Regions from separate parts of the Lysinibacillus sp. FSL K6-0232 genome, predicted to be linked through region 3. Evidence: riboswitches for the same ligand, from Rfam matches in the RefSeq annotation. Region 3 holds a riboswitch; each other region holds the start of a gene.

Region 1 (3,114 bases), 520 kb from region 3:
AAGGAACGGCAAAGCGTTCTCGAATTTGCAACAATGCTTGAAGCAATTGCTCAAAAGCTAAAGGAAAACGGTGAATTTACATTTGTGCAAGGCACAGAGCAAACTATTGTTAGCCCTACAGAACCACTTAAAATCGAATACTCCTATACAAAAAAGGGCGACAAGCATTCATTTGAAATTGAATTTGATTGGTACACAGGCACACAAGCACCAAAGAAAATGACGATTGAATAATTGAAAAACTACGGCAAGGGACATTCTACACTCCCCTTGCCGTAGCTTTTCTAGCGATTAATCCAATAAAAAGCACCTGGACAAACCAATGTTTCTTTTACGCGATACGGGTCTTTTAATTGCACACCAAATGGGCCTTGCTTTAAAGGTGTAAGGGTTATAGCTGTGGCAACTGCCTCATCATAAAAATCCAAGCGTATATTTGGTAGCTGTAAGGATACATATTGCTCGTGCTGTTCAGGCTTTGGCAATTGCAATGCCTTCTGCCAAAGCTCAACGGTTGCCTGTACATCCTTTACTGCAAACAGCACCGCCTCCATTGTAATGCTTTGCTGTGGATGAAGCGCACCACTTGCCTGCAATTGTGACAAGCGCTCCTTATCATCCTCCGCCCATTCAATGAAAAACGGAAAATCAATGGCATGGTCAGGCTTACCAAAATGCAGCAGCTTCCACTCTACAACAGAGCCGTCTGGTCTTGTACGACTACAAGCCTCAGGTCCATACACATCAAAGCCTAATGCACGCAAGCGTTGTCCCTCTGCCTCTATATTTGTTGTGCGCAAGGCAATTCGTGAAAACCCTTGGCGCTCCTCGTCCTGTTTAAACGTATAATGTAGCGTGTAGGGGTTTAATGCTGCCCGCTCAAATAAATCACGATCATATACCGCAATTTGCTCAATATAGCTTAAGCCAAAATAGCTTAATGTATTATAAGTCCCCCACATCGTATGCTGACCACCGTTTACTGTATGGATATTTCGTTTGTTGAAGAAAACCTTTATATTTTCTGGTGATTCCACTTGCTGAACCAAATGATCGAAATATAAAGTCATGGTCATTCCCCTTTCTTTCCCGATTACCTTTACCTATATGTCGGATTCGTTTAAAATTTATGCAAGACAATGATAGCTATTTAACTTCATTGACAATAATAACGAGGTGATTTGAATGACAGATCAAGTAACTGCTTTTAAATTAGCACTAGGTAATTACCCTACAGGCGTAACGGTTGTTACTACATGCCATGACACACAACCGATTGGCTTAACCGTTAACTCCTTTGCATCTGTTTCGATTGACCCGCTCCTTATTTTATGGTCACTCGATAAAAAATCTCAGCTCCATGCTTATTTTACAGCAGCGCCAACATTTGCGGTCAACATTTTAGCGAGTGATCAGGAGCATTTATGTACATTATTTGCCAGCAAAGTGCCAGATCGTTTTGCTCAGGCAAAGTGGTCTATGTCCTCCTTTGACCTACCGATTTTACATGATACAGCAGCCATTTTACAATGTAAAACATATCAACAGATTGATGCTGGCGACCATACTATTTTTATTGGGCAGGTGCTAGATATTACAAATTCACCAAAAGAGCCTTTACTGTATCATCGCCGTCATATTGGTGAGATTCCAAAAAGCTTTTATCGTTAAGCATTCCACAAAAAAAGGGCCACTTGTAAGCATAGGACATCCTTTATGCTTAGTTGTGGCCTTATGACATCGTTCGACTGAAATGATCATTATTTCTTCTGTGGAAATCTCTGTTTTTCGAGCCTATTAATTTGCACAATTACACCATCCTGAATCGTAATATGCACTTCACCATATTCAAGATTTTGAATAGCCTTCGCGATAGCCTCTAACTTCTTATCATCTACTTTTACCGACTGTGCCATATAATACACCCCTTCTTTTTCTTGATTCCGTTACAAAAGAGTTCAATTGATGGATAGCCCCTTTATCTCTTAGATACTATTGGCATCTATTCTATTAGTTGCCGAGGCTTCATTGGGCCAAGTCCCTCCGCCTCTCTTGATAAGAGCCCTGCTTACTTGGAAATAATTCTATAATTGTGCTATACAATTGTCAATATAAAATATTAGAAAACCTAGTCGAATACTTTGTAATGTGTTATTTATCTCGATTCCTTCTAGCATTGTATGCAGGCAATTACGCATTTAGCGCCACCTAACGATAAAAAAACTGTGCAGAAGTATCCCCTCTACACAGTTTCTTGTTGTAAGCATGCTATCAATGCTTGCGCTGTTTGTTCTTTGCCCATTACCTTAATTGGCTGCCCCTCTGCTGGTACAATCCAATGAGGCTCATCTCCGCCATATAATGATTGAGAGCTATTTGCCACCATAAATTGTGCCTGTGCTGTGTCCATACGCAATCTTGCACGCGCAAGTAAAAATGCCTCATCATCTGTTGCTTCCAGCTTAAAGCCTACTAATGTGACATTTGGTTGCCAGCCCTTTATTTGCCCTAATATTTTTGGTGCTTTTTTAAAATGAATAATAGGTGGCTCATCGGAAGGCATTTTCCCTGCCTCCTCCATTAAGTTGCCTGATTGGTCATATACTTTATCAATGACCCAATCAGAGCCAGCCGCTGCCATAATGACAATATCCACCTGCTGCTTCTGCACAGCATATCGAATTTTATCGCCTAAGTCCTCAATGCCCTCAAATTTAATCGTTTGCATTTTGCTATGATTAACTGGTAGCTGTGCAAAATAGCCATGCATATAGATAACATGCGCACCAGCTGCAAGTGCTGCCTCTGCCAAATAACAGCCCATTGTTCCCTTCGATAAATTTGTGTGCCCCCGTACACGATCCCATTTTTCAAGCGTTCCCCCACTTGTAATGAGTACGGTTTTCCCTTGTAATGTCCCCATACACTCACCTATTTTCTACAATATCTAACAACCTTTATTCTAGCGTAATGCAAGGATATGCTTCAAGAGCTACAGCACGCTGTTTTGCTCCTTTAACCAAGCACTTAAAATTTCCGCAAATTTCTTCGTTACAGGAGAGGCATGGTGTTTCATCGCAATACCAATTGTCCGATAGCCACCCTGCTTTAACG
Region 2 (3,114 bases), 1.0 Mb from region 3:
GGGCATAAAATGGTGCTGCGCCAATAATTAATGCAGGCAATGCGGCATTGGCGCCACGAATTGTACCAAGTAAAAACTTTGTAAATGGAATTAATAAAATAATTAACACAATAAATGGAATAGAGCGGAAAATATTCACAAGTGAACCTGTTAAAAAGTTCACAATCTTATTAGCCCATAGCTGATTAGGACTTGTTAAAAAGAGCACAATTCCAATCACTAACCCTAAAACAAATGTCACAACAGTAGAGATGGCTGTCATATATAGTGTTTCATATGTAGCCTCCCACATATTTTCCCAGTCTACGTTCGGAAATAGATTAGTTAGCATTTACAATCACCTCCGTTTGTACTTCGACTGTATTTAAGTAATCAAGTGCTGCTGCTACATTTGCCTCCGAGCCATCGATTTGTACAATTAATGTACCGTATGCTCCATTTTTTGTTTGCGAAATATTACCATGAACAATACTAACTTCCACATCAAATTGTTTAACTAGATGCGAAATAACAGGCTGCTCTGTTTTTTCACCTACAAAAATCAGTTTAACAAGTTGTCCAGTTGGATAATTGGCTTTGATTTGTGCTACTGTTTCCTGTGTTTCCTTTGTATCTGTAATTTGCGCTACAAATTTTTTCGTAATAGCTGCTTGCGGTGATTGGAAAACTTGTAATACCTCGCCACGCTCTACAATTTCGCCCGCTTCCATTACAGCCACACGATGACAAATTTTACGAATTACATGCATCTCATGGGTGATGAGCACAATGGTTAAACCTAGGCGTTCATTGATATCCACAAGCAAATCTAGAATTGCATCTGTCGTTTCAGGATCAAGCGCAGATGTTGCCTCATCACATAATAGCACCTCTGGATTATTGGCTAGTGCACGCGCTATGCCAACACGTTGCTTCTGTCCACCAGAAAGCTGTGATGGGTAAGCTTTATCACGCCCTTCCAATCCTACAAGTGCAATTAATTCTTTGACACGTGCCTCACGTTGCGCCTTTGGAACACCTGCAATCTCTAATGGAAAAGCAATATTTTCTGCAACGGTTCTAGACCATAGCAAATTAAAATGCTGGAAAATCATACTTACCTTTTGTCGAGCAGCTCGAAGCTTTTGCCCTTTAATGGATGAGAACTCTTGATCGTTCACTATAACCGTTCCTGATGTCGGTTTCTCTAGTCCATTTAATAAACGAATCATCGTACTTTTACCAGCACCACTATAGCCGATAATGCCAAAAATTTCACCTTTATCGATAGAGAGGTCTACGTTTTTGACTGCCGTTAATTCGCCATTTGCTGTTTTATATTTTTTTGTAATATTATGAAGCTGGATCATCGCCAATACTCCTCTTTTCTCATATAGAAAACCCCTTCACTCACAGACAAGCAGAAGGGGTTAGCGTATTTATACGTTTAACCGTTCTCTCATCTTTCAAAGAAGAATCTTTGAGTGATTTGGCACCTTTTCACACTGTGATGGTTGCCGGGCTTCATAGGGCACTTCCCTCCGCCACTCTTTATAAGAGTTCGATATATTTAATGTTTTCGTAATCTATGTGTTACTTTACCATGCCAGCAAAGTTCAGTCAATTGCTTTTTTTAATAATTCATATAAAAATGGTACGGATTGAAATGCATAGATCTTATTTGTCACTTTTCCGTCATCACAGACAAGCAAACAAGGAACACTTTCAATTTGATGCTCACTTGCAATATGCTCTAAAAAATTAATATTCGCTTTACCTAACTGCAGCTGTGGTAGTAATTGTTCAACAATTGTCATCATTTTCGATGCCACTGCACATGTTCCACACATTGGTGTATATAAATAAAATGCAGCTTGCTCTCCCGACTGTATAGCCGCTTCCCACTGCTCTGTTGACCATTCTTTCATTATTCACGCAACCTTACTTACAAAATATATTCATTATGGATGGAGAAATGTGCACGCAATAAAATCATCGCCAACACTTTTCTAGGTGTCGTTTCCACTTCCTTATAGGTTGGCATTGTACGCAAATGCTCAGCCTCTGGATAATGTCTGTCCATTAATGCACGTAGCTTATCACCTGAAGTATCTGCATCGAAAAATGTAAAAAGCTCGCAGCCCTCATACGGATCAAGCAATTCCTCTAATTGATGTACACCAATTGTGCCATTTGTACATAGTATTGTAACATTCTCATTTAAAATAGGCTCAATCTGAAGCTTATCTGAGCGTCCTTCTACTATCAAGCATTTTCCCTCGAACATTACGCCACCTCCAGTTTAGACATCCCCACTTATAAATTATTATATAATAAAAAACGCCGGTAGTTGCCGACGTTTTTTGATTATAGCTTGTCTTATTCTGCAATCATTTCTTCGTATTGCTCTGCTGTCATAAGTTTGTCAACTTCTGATGCATCAGCAGGCTCTACAACGATCATCCATGCTTTTTCATATGGTGATTCATTTACGAATTCTGGGCTATCTTCTAAATCTGCATTCACTTCAACAACAGTGCCTGAGATTGGCGCATATAATTCAGAAACTGTTTTTACTGATTCTACGCTACCGAATGGGTCATCTGTTTTGATTTCATCGCCAACTTGTGGAAGCTCAACAAATACGATATCTCCTAGCTCAGATTGTGCAAAGTGTGTAATACCAATACGTACTTTACCGTCTTCTACTTTTACCCATTCATGCTCTTCAGAATATCGTAAATCTTTAGGTGTGCTCATGCCAAAAACCCCTCCATAAATATGTAATCGATTCACTTTCAGTGTGCCATATTTCTCCTATAAAAACAAGGAGAAATGCGGTTATTTCCAAGCTTGTTCAAAATCTGATTCTTTAAACCCTAAAGTAACGTTTTTTCCATCTGTTACAATTGGACGTTTGATTAACATGCCATCAGAAGCAAGCAATTCAAGCTGCTCCTCCTCTGTCATCTCAGCAAGCTTATCCTTTAATCCTAGCTCGCGATATTTCATGCCAGATGTATTGAAAAACTTCTTTAAAGGCAGTCCACTCGCCTGCCAAAATGCCTTGATCTCATCTTTTGTTGGCGTTTGCTCTACAATATGCACCTCTTGATAGGAAATATCATGATCATT
Region 3 (3,114 bases):
CAACATTCTGTGCAGAAGGGCTTTTATATTGGTACAATAATTGGTGGCATTGTATTAACAACAATGGTTACACTGTCCATACTTGTCTTAGGGCCAGATAGTACAACCGCTCGAACCTTCCCTAGCTATGCACTTGCCCAAAGAATATCCATTGGTTATTTTTTAGAACGTATTGAGGTATTGATAGCTGTTATGTGGATTATCTCCCTTTATATTCGCTCATTTATGTACTTCTATACAAGTGTTGTCGGGCTTGCGCAAGTGTTGAACATTAAGGATCATCGACCACTCATTTTGCCAATGGGCCTGATAGTCATTGGTCTATCGCAAATTCTTCATCCAAGTATTGTTCATTCCAATAACTACAATAATGAAATTTGGCCCATTTTATCATTTATTGTAATGATTTTACTACCTATTATAATGCTTATTGTCGCTGTCATACGCAAGTCGAAGTTACAAAAAAAAGAAGAAGTCTAATTTCTGCGTGGAAATTAGACTTTTTAAATGGCTTAAATATGGAATTCAATTTCATCCACAAAGTCCCATTCGTACGGTGTTTCTTGGTAAACATAGTAGTTCAGCCAGTTTGAAAACAATAAATGCGTATGAGCACGCCATGTATTAATCGGTGCTTGTGCTGGGTCATCATTTGGGAAATAGTTGACAGGCACTGCCGTATCAAGCCCCTTCGCTATATCGCGATGATATTCATCCGCCAATGTTGTCGCATCGTACTCTAAATGACCTGTAATCATAATATTTTTATTATCCTTCGATTGGACGATAAAGACACCTGCCTCCTCCGAATAGGATAACAAGCGTAAATCAGGATGATTGCGTACCTCGTCAATGGATACAGAAGTATGGCGTGAATGCGGTGCTGTAAATAAATCGCTAAAGCCACGCACTAAATCAACCGTTAAATCAGTAATAACATGGGAATAAACCCCCGAGCATTTAGCAGGAAGCTCAAATTTCCCAATACCATAATGATGATAGAGTGCCGCCTGTGCCCCCCAACAAATATGAAGAACAGATGTAACATTCGTTTTGGACCAATCCATAATGTCCTTTATTTCTTGCCAATAGTTTACATCCTCAAATTCCATTTTCTCGACTGGCGCTCCTGTAATAATCATGCCATCATAACGGCGATGGCGAATTTGTGAGAACGTTGTGTAAAATAGCTGTAAATGTGATTTACTCACATTTTTCGATTTATGTGTAGCTGTATTTAAAAAGGTAATATTAACCTGTAGCGGCGTATTCCCTAGTAAACGTAATAATTGTAGCTCTGTTTTTTCCTTTTCAGGCATTAAATTTAAAATTAATATACTTAACGGACGAATTTGCTGTGTTCGTGCGCGGTCCTCTTCCATCACGAAGATTTTTTCCTCACGTAAATGTTCTCCAGCTGGTAAGTTTTTCGGAATATTAATTGGCATCTTGCATTCCCCTCTCTCTTTTCAGTAAAGCCTGCTTCAAATTAAAAAATCCCCCTCATTCCATACGAGATAGAATGAGAAGGATTTTTTCACGTCCACTCTTATCTCTCAAAGGAGTACCTTTGCTGGAATTAGCACCTTTCTAACAAATTGTTAGAGGTTGCTGAAGCGTCATCGGGCCAAATCCCTCAGCTTCTCTTGATAAGATTTATTTAACTATATCGAATTGTAGCATGAACTAGTAGGAATAGCAATAATTCATAGAATATTTTGTGATTCATTTGTATGTTCCCTATTTTATTGCCCCATACTAGGCTGTGTATATCACTTTTTCTAGATGAAATTTTATGGTAAGCATACCGTAATTATGTTATCATATAGCTTTAGGGATAGAGAGGAACGTGAAAAACTTGATTAAAATTGAATTTCCAAAACCAGATGTAGTCATTCGTCAGCGTGAGCAAGATGTAAAGCCTGGTGATGTGCCGATTACACCTTACCATGGATTTATTGACTTCCATAAAATCACACGCGAAAAAGGCGGCATTTTCTTATTTTATAATGAAAAAAATGAGCTATTATTTGTCGGGAAAGCTCGCAAAATTCGCCAACGTATTAAAAAGCACTTTGAAGACAATGTATCGCCAATGAAAAATCATCGTGATGAAATTTTTAAAATTGAAGTATATGAAATAGAAGACCCAATGGAACGTGAAATTTACGAAACATATGCCATCAATGTCTTCCGCTCCAAATACAATGTAGACAAAGTATTTTACTAAGAAAAGGTGAAATCTCTTGCAATAAGGGATTTCACTTTTTTTCTTGGCTTATATGCTAGAGCTTTAGTTGAGGAAAAAGGCTTGTCGCTCTTTAGTAATCCATTCCTCCAATGCTTGGTCATCGCGCTTGATTAAGCGATTGACCAGCACATCATGCCAAATATAATCCTCCAGCAAATAAATATGCACAGGGTCCGTTGTAATAAAGGCAATTTCCTGATTGGATGGTACATGCCCATAAATCATTTGCTGTCCATCCACTGACATAATAAACCAATGCGGTGTAGATGTTTTTTTTGTATAGCGTGTCATGCGATGCTGATCCAATGTAGCAATCGGGTTTTCCACATAGAAGGTAATGCCATGGATAGGCACACGCTGTGCTGCCTCTTGAATCGCTTCATCTAACGCCTCATACATATCCTCCCACATTGATAATAGCACCTTCTGCTTAGCATTTTGGAGCAGCGATTGACAATAGTTGATAATCGCCTCCTTGCCCTTTAACATAACGACTTTATGCTCCGCTTCCTGCTCTTTTGCTTCTAGCCTAGCTAACTTTGTACCAATGGATGTAAAATTAGCCTGCCAACGCTGCTGCATTTGCTGTAAAAAAACTGCGACAGGCAGTGCAGCATATATCGTTTGCTCGGCTGTTTCCTCCTTAAGCACAATCCCCTTGTCAACAAGGCTTGTTAAAATATCATAAATTCTAGCACGGGGTATTCCTGAATTTTTACTAACCTGATAGGCATTTACATGGCTATGCTGGACAAGGGCTGTATAAGCCTTTGCTTCATATTCGGTAAAGCCTAGCTCCTTTAATTGGACGATTAATTCCTCCATCAAATCCCTCCATTGCCTTTATTATAAACGAAAAAATG
Region 4 (3,114 bases), 1.7 Mb from region 3:
GGCTAGAGAGCGCTGTCCTGCTACAGGTAGCTCACCATTATTCGGCAAAAATGTAATAATAATTAGTAGGGCAAAGGCTAGCGCAATCCAGAGAGGCTTTAAATTACGTTTTGTAGCTTCTTGTTTCAGTGCTGACATATTTTCTCATCCTTTCTACACTATTATTCATAACATCGGTTAGGACAATACTTTATTAAGATAGAAAACTGTCCATTTTATTATAGAATAATCAGTATGTAAAATAATTACTTTTTAGAGCATTAAGCAGATAATAAAGAGAAAATATACGGTCATACAAAAGACAAAATAACTATGTAAGTAATTCAATGCCAGTGTATAGGGGATATTATAATTCCGATAAATATTTTTGTGGAAAAATGCTGAGCATGCTTTTATGATTACGCAGCACATTGTTAGTGAAGACAGGAGGCTGAAATTGCCAATGCCTCCATTGTTAATATTGTACCCGTTTCAAATAAATGCAATCGTAATAGTTTGTTAAATTTCTATAATAATACTATTTCTTTTTCTTAAATGCTGAGGTGACTTTAGGCTCTGTGCCTTTCACTAATCGTTTAATATTTTCAATATGTAAAATCATAGCGATGACAAAAAGCAATAGTGCGATAACAGTTGGGCCGATTCCGGGAATCCATAAATATGTGGCTGTACAAAAGACAAGATAAAACTCAAGTACACCAACAATTAAATAGTTTGTAGCAAACGATAAAATAACAAAAAGTATAAGTGCAAATAAACCAATTTTCCAATTCACAGCAAGCAAAATACCAATAATAGAGGCAGTCCCTTTACCGCCATTAAAGCCCATATAAAACGGGAAGTTATGACCTAAAATAACACCTGCAGCTATCAGGTATGTCAGCAGCCATATTTGCTCTTCTGTCAAAAATGTAGCATCCCCAAAATATAGGTGTGCACCAATAATGGCAATAACTCCTTTGCCAATATCAATGAGAGCGACTAAAACACCGTATTTCCAGCCAAGAGAAAGTGTGGCATTGGAGGCTCCAGCATTGCCATGACCAGCTTTTTTTAGGTCAACCCCCGATAAAATTTGCGCCACCTTCGAACCATGAATGCAGCCAATAAGATAGCCGACAATAAGAACAGTAATCACGGCTTTTACCATAAAAATACTCCTTTCGAATTGATTTCTAAAAATAATGTATGTGTTCATATTACGAAAAAAAGCAAACAGAAGTTTCGGAAAAAATAAAATTTATAGGTTGACAGAAAAAAACTCTATGTTTATACTGTGTAACAACGATGGAAATTGAATCACATACTCTTATCAAGAGCGGCGGAGGGACAGGCCCTATGATGCCCAGCAACCAGTGAGTGACGAACTTACTACGGTGCTAATTCCTGCAGATTCATGCTTGAATCTGGCAGATAAGGGGAGGAAAACTTGCAACTGCAACCCTCTTCTTAGCTGAAGAGGGTTTTTTGTTTTCTACAGAAAATCCTCCTCATCTCCGGTACCATCGTAAAAAAATAACCATTTGGAGGTATACAATGACAGATTTTAAACCAGAAACATTATTGTTACATGGTGGTCAAGAGCCAGACCCTGTGACAGGCACCCGTACAGTTCCTATCTATCGTTCAACAGCTTTTGTTTTTAAAGACACTGCTCATGCGCAACGTCTTTTTGCCTTAGAGGAAGCGGGGAATATTTACACACGTATTACAAACCCTACTGTAGATGTTTTTGAAAAGCGTGTAGCTTTATTGGAGGGTGGGACAGCGGCAGTAGCACTTTCATCTGGTGCAGCAGCGATTGCCTTCTCCATTTTAAACCTAGCAGGAGCTGGTGATGAAATAGTAGCAGCTAGTTCTTTATATGGTGGTACTTATAATTTATTCGCAAATACATTACCAAACTACGGTATTAAAACAATTTTTGTAGATGAAACAAACCCAGAAAATTTCCATGCAGCGATTACTGATAAAACGAAGGCTGTTTTTGCTGAAGTCTATGGTAATCCAAGCTTAAAGGTTTTAGATATTGAAGCGGTTGCTAAAATTGCTCATGACAACAGCTTGCCATTAATTATAGATAGCACATTTGCTTCTCCTTATGGCTCTACACCAATTGACTTTGGGGCAGATATTGTTGTTCATTCAGCAACAAAATGGATTGGTGGTCATGGTACAACTTTAGGTGGTGTTGTAGTAGATGCTGGTAAGTTTGACTGGACGAGTGGACGGTTCCCTGGCTTTACGGAGCCTGATGCTTCCTATCATGGACTACGTTATGGCATTGATACAGCATCCACTGCTTTTGCTACAAAGCTACGTGTACAATTATTACGCGACTTTGGTCCAACATTGAGCCCTGACGCTGCTTTTAATTTCCTACAAGGTTTAGAAACGCTTCATTTGCGTATACCTAAACATAATGAAAATGCATTGGCAGTGGCTGAATATTTACAAAACCACCCATCTGTGGAATATGTAAATTACAATGGTCTTGAGGATTTCCCTACACATCATTTGGCGAAGAAATATTTAAGAAATGGCTTCGGTTCAGTGCTTACCTTTGGCATTAAAGGTGGACGTGAAGCAGGAAGAAAGCTTATTGATAGTGTAAAGCTATTCTCACATGTAGCGAATGTAGGAGATGCTAAATCGTTAATTATACACCCAGCATCCACGACACATCAGCAATTATCAGCAGAGGAATTGGTCCAAGCTGGCGTAGCCGAATCGCTCATTCGCTTATCTATCGGCTTAGAGGCAGTGGAAGATATTATTGCTGATTTAGAACAGGCAATTGCACAAGCAACATCAGCTGAGCAAACAATAGAAGCTTAAGCTAGAGAAGATAAAGAGCAATGTTGTAGCGTTTACGTATTTTCTCATTTGAAGTGCCTCATTTGGTAATGCGTAAAACGTTGCTGCATCAGCTATTTACCTCATTTGGTAAATTGTCAGAACTTTCTCGAAAATAAAACCTAGTATTTTTATTTGTATTATTGACTTAAATAAAACCATGCTATATACTAGGAAATAATATAAATGAGCGACACTAACTTTTTAAAGGGTAAACAGTTAAAAGTGCTGTCTAACCAGCAGCTATTTCTCTCTAAA

The links. A riboswitch is a leader RNA that binds a small molecule or an ion and turns the genes downstream of it on or off. The one in region 3 is predicted to bind S-adenosylmethionine.
Region 1: it holds a riboswitch for S-adenosylmethionine, as region 3 does, so the genes downstream of both, MHB42_RS07605 (YezD family protein) here and metA (homoserine O-acetyltransferase MetA) in region 3, are expected to answer to the same signal.
Region 2: it holds a riboswitch for S-adenosylmethionine, as region 3 does, so the genes downstream of both, MHB42_RS15270 (methionine ABC transporter ATP-binding protein) here and metA (homoserine O-acetyltransferase MetA) in region 3, are expected to answer to the same signal.
Region 4: it holds a riboswitch for S-adenosylmethionine, as region 3 does, so the genes downstream of both, MHB42_RS02000 (O-acetylhomoserine aminocarboxypropyltransferase/cysteine synthase family protein) here and metA (homoserine O-acetyltransferase MetA) in region 3, are expected to answer to the same signal.

Annotation. Positions count from the first base shown of each region.
Region 1 is NZ_JBBOYW010000001.1:1,585,763-1,588,876, reverse strand. It holds gene MHB42_RS07620 (amphi-Trp domain-containing protein) at 1-234, shown strand, start outside; gene MHB42_RS07615 (VOC family protein) at 285-1,070, opposite strand; gene MHB42_RS07610 (flavin reductase family protein) at 1,186-1,671, shown strand; gene MHB42_RS07605 (YezD family protein) at 1,761-1,916, opposite strand; SAM riboswitch class I at 1,976-2,062, opposite strand; gene MHB42_RS07600 (phosphopantothenoylcysteine decarboxylase domain-containing protein) at 2,243-2,923, opposite strand; gene MHB42_RS07595 (LysR family transcriptional regulator) at 2,993-3,114, opposite strand, start outside.
Region 2 is NZ_JBBOYW010000001.1:3,108,649-3,111,762, forward strand. It holds gene MHB42_RS15265 (methionine ABC transporter permease) at 1-331, opposite strand, end outside; gene MHB42_RS15270 (methionine ABC transporter ATP-binding protein) at 321-1,349, opposite strand; SAM riboswitch class I at 1,436-1,539, opposite strand; gene MHB42_RS15275 (thioredoxin family protein) at 1,596-1,907, opposite strand; gene MHB42_RS15280 (hypothetical protein) at 1,925-2,266, opposite strand; gene gcvH (glycine cleavage system protein GcvH) at 2,359-2,739, opposite strand; gene MHB42_RS15290 (arsenate reductase family protein) at 2,821-3,114, opposite strand, start outside.
Region 3 is NZ_JBBOYW010000001.1:2,105,349-2,108,462, forward strand. It holds gene MHB42_RS10280 (GerAB/ArcD/ProY family transporter) at 1-480, shown strand, start outside; gene metA (homoserine O-acetyltransferase MetA) at 513-1,448, opposite strand; SAM riboswitch class I at 1,547-1,656, opposite strand; gene MHB42_RS10290 (nucleotide excision repair endonuclease) at 1,859-2,230, shown strand; gene MHB42_RS10295 (TrmB family transcriptional regulator) at 2,294-3,076, opposite strand.
Region 4 is NZ_JBBOYW010000001.1:413,016-416,129, forward strand. It holds gene MHB42_RS01990 (DASS family sodium-coupled anion symporter) at 1-138, opposite strand, end outside; gene MHB42_RS01995 (glycerol-3-phosphate acyltransferase) at 518-1,150, opposite strand; SAM riboswitch class I at 1,307-1,420, shown strand; gene MHB42_RS02000 (O-acetylhomoserine aminocarboxypropyltransferase/cysteine synthase family protein) at 1,537-2,838, shown strand.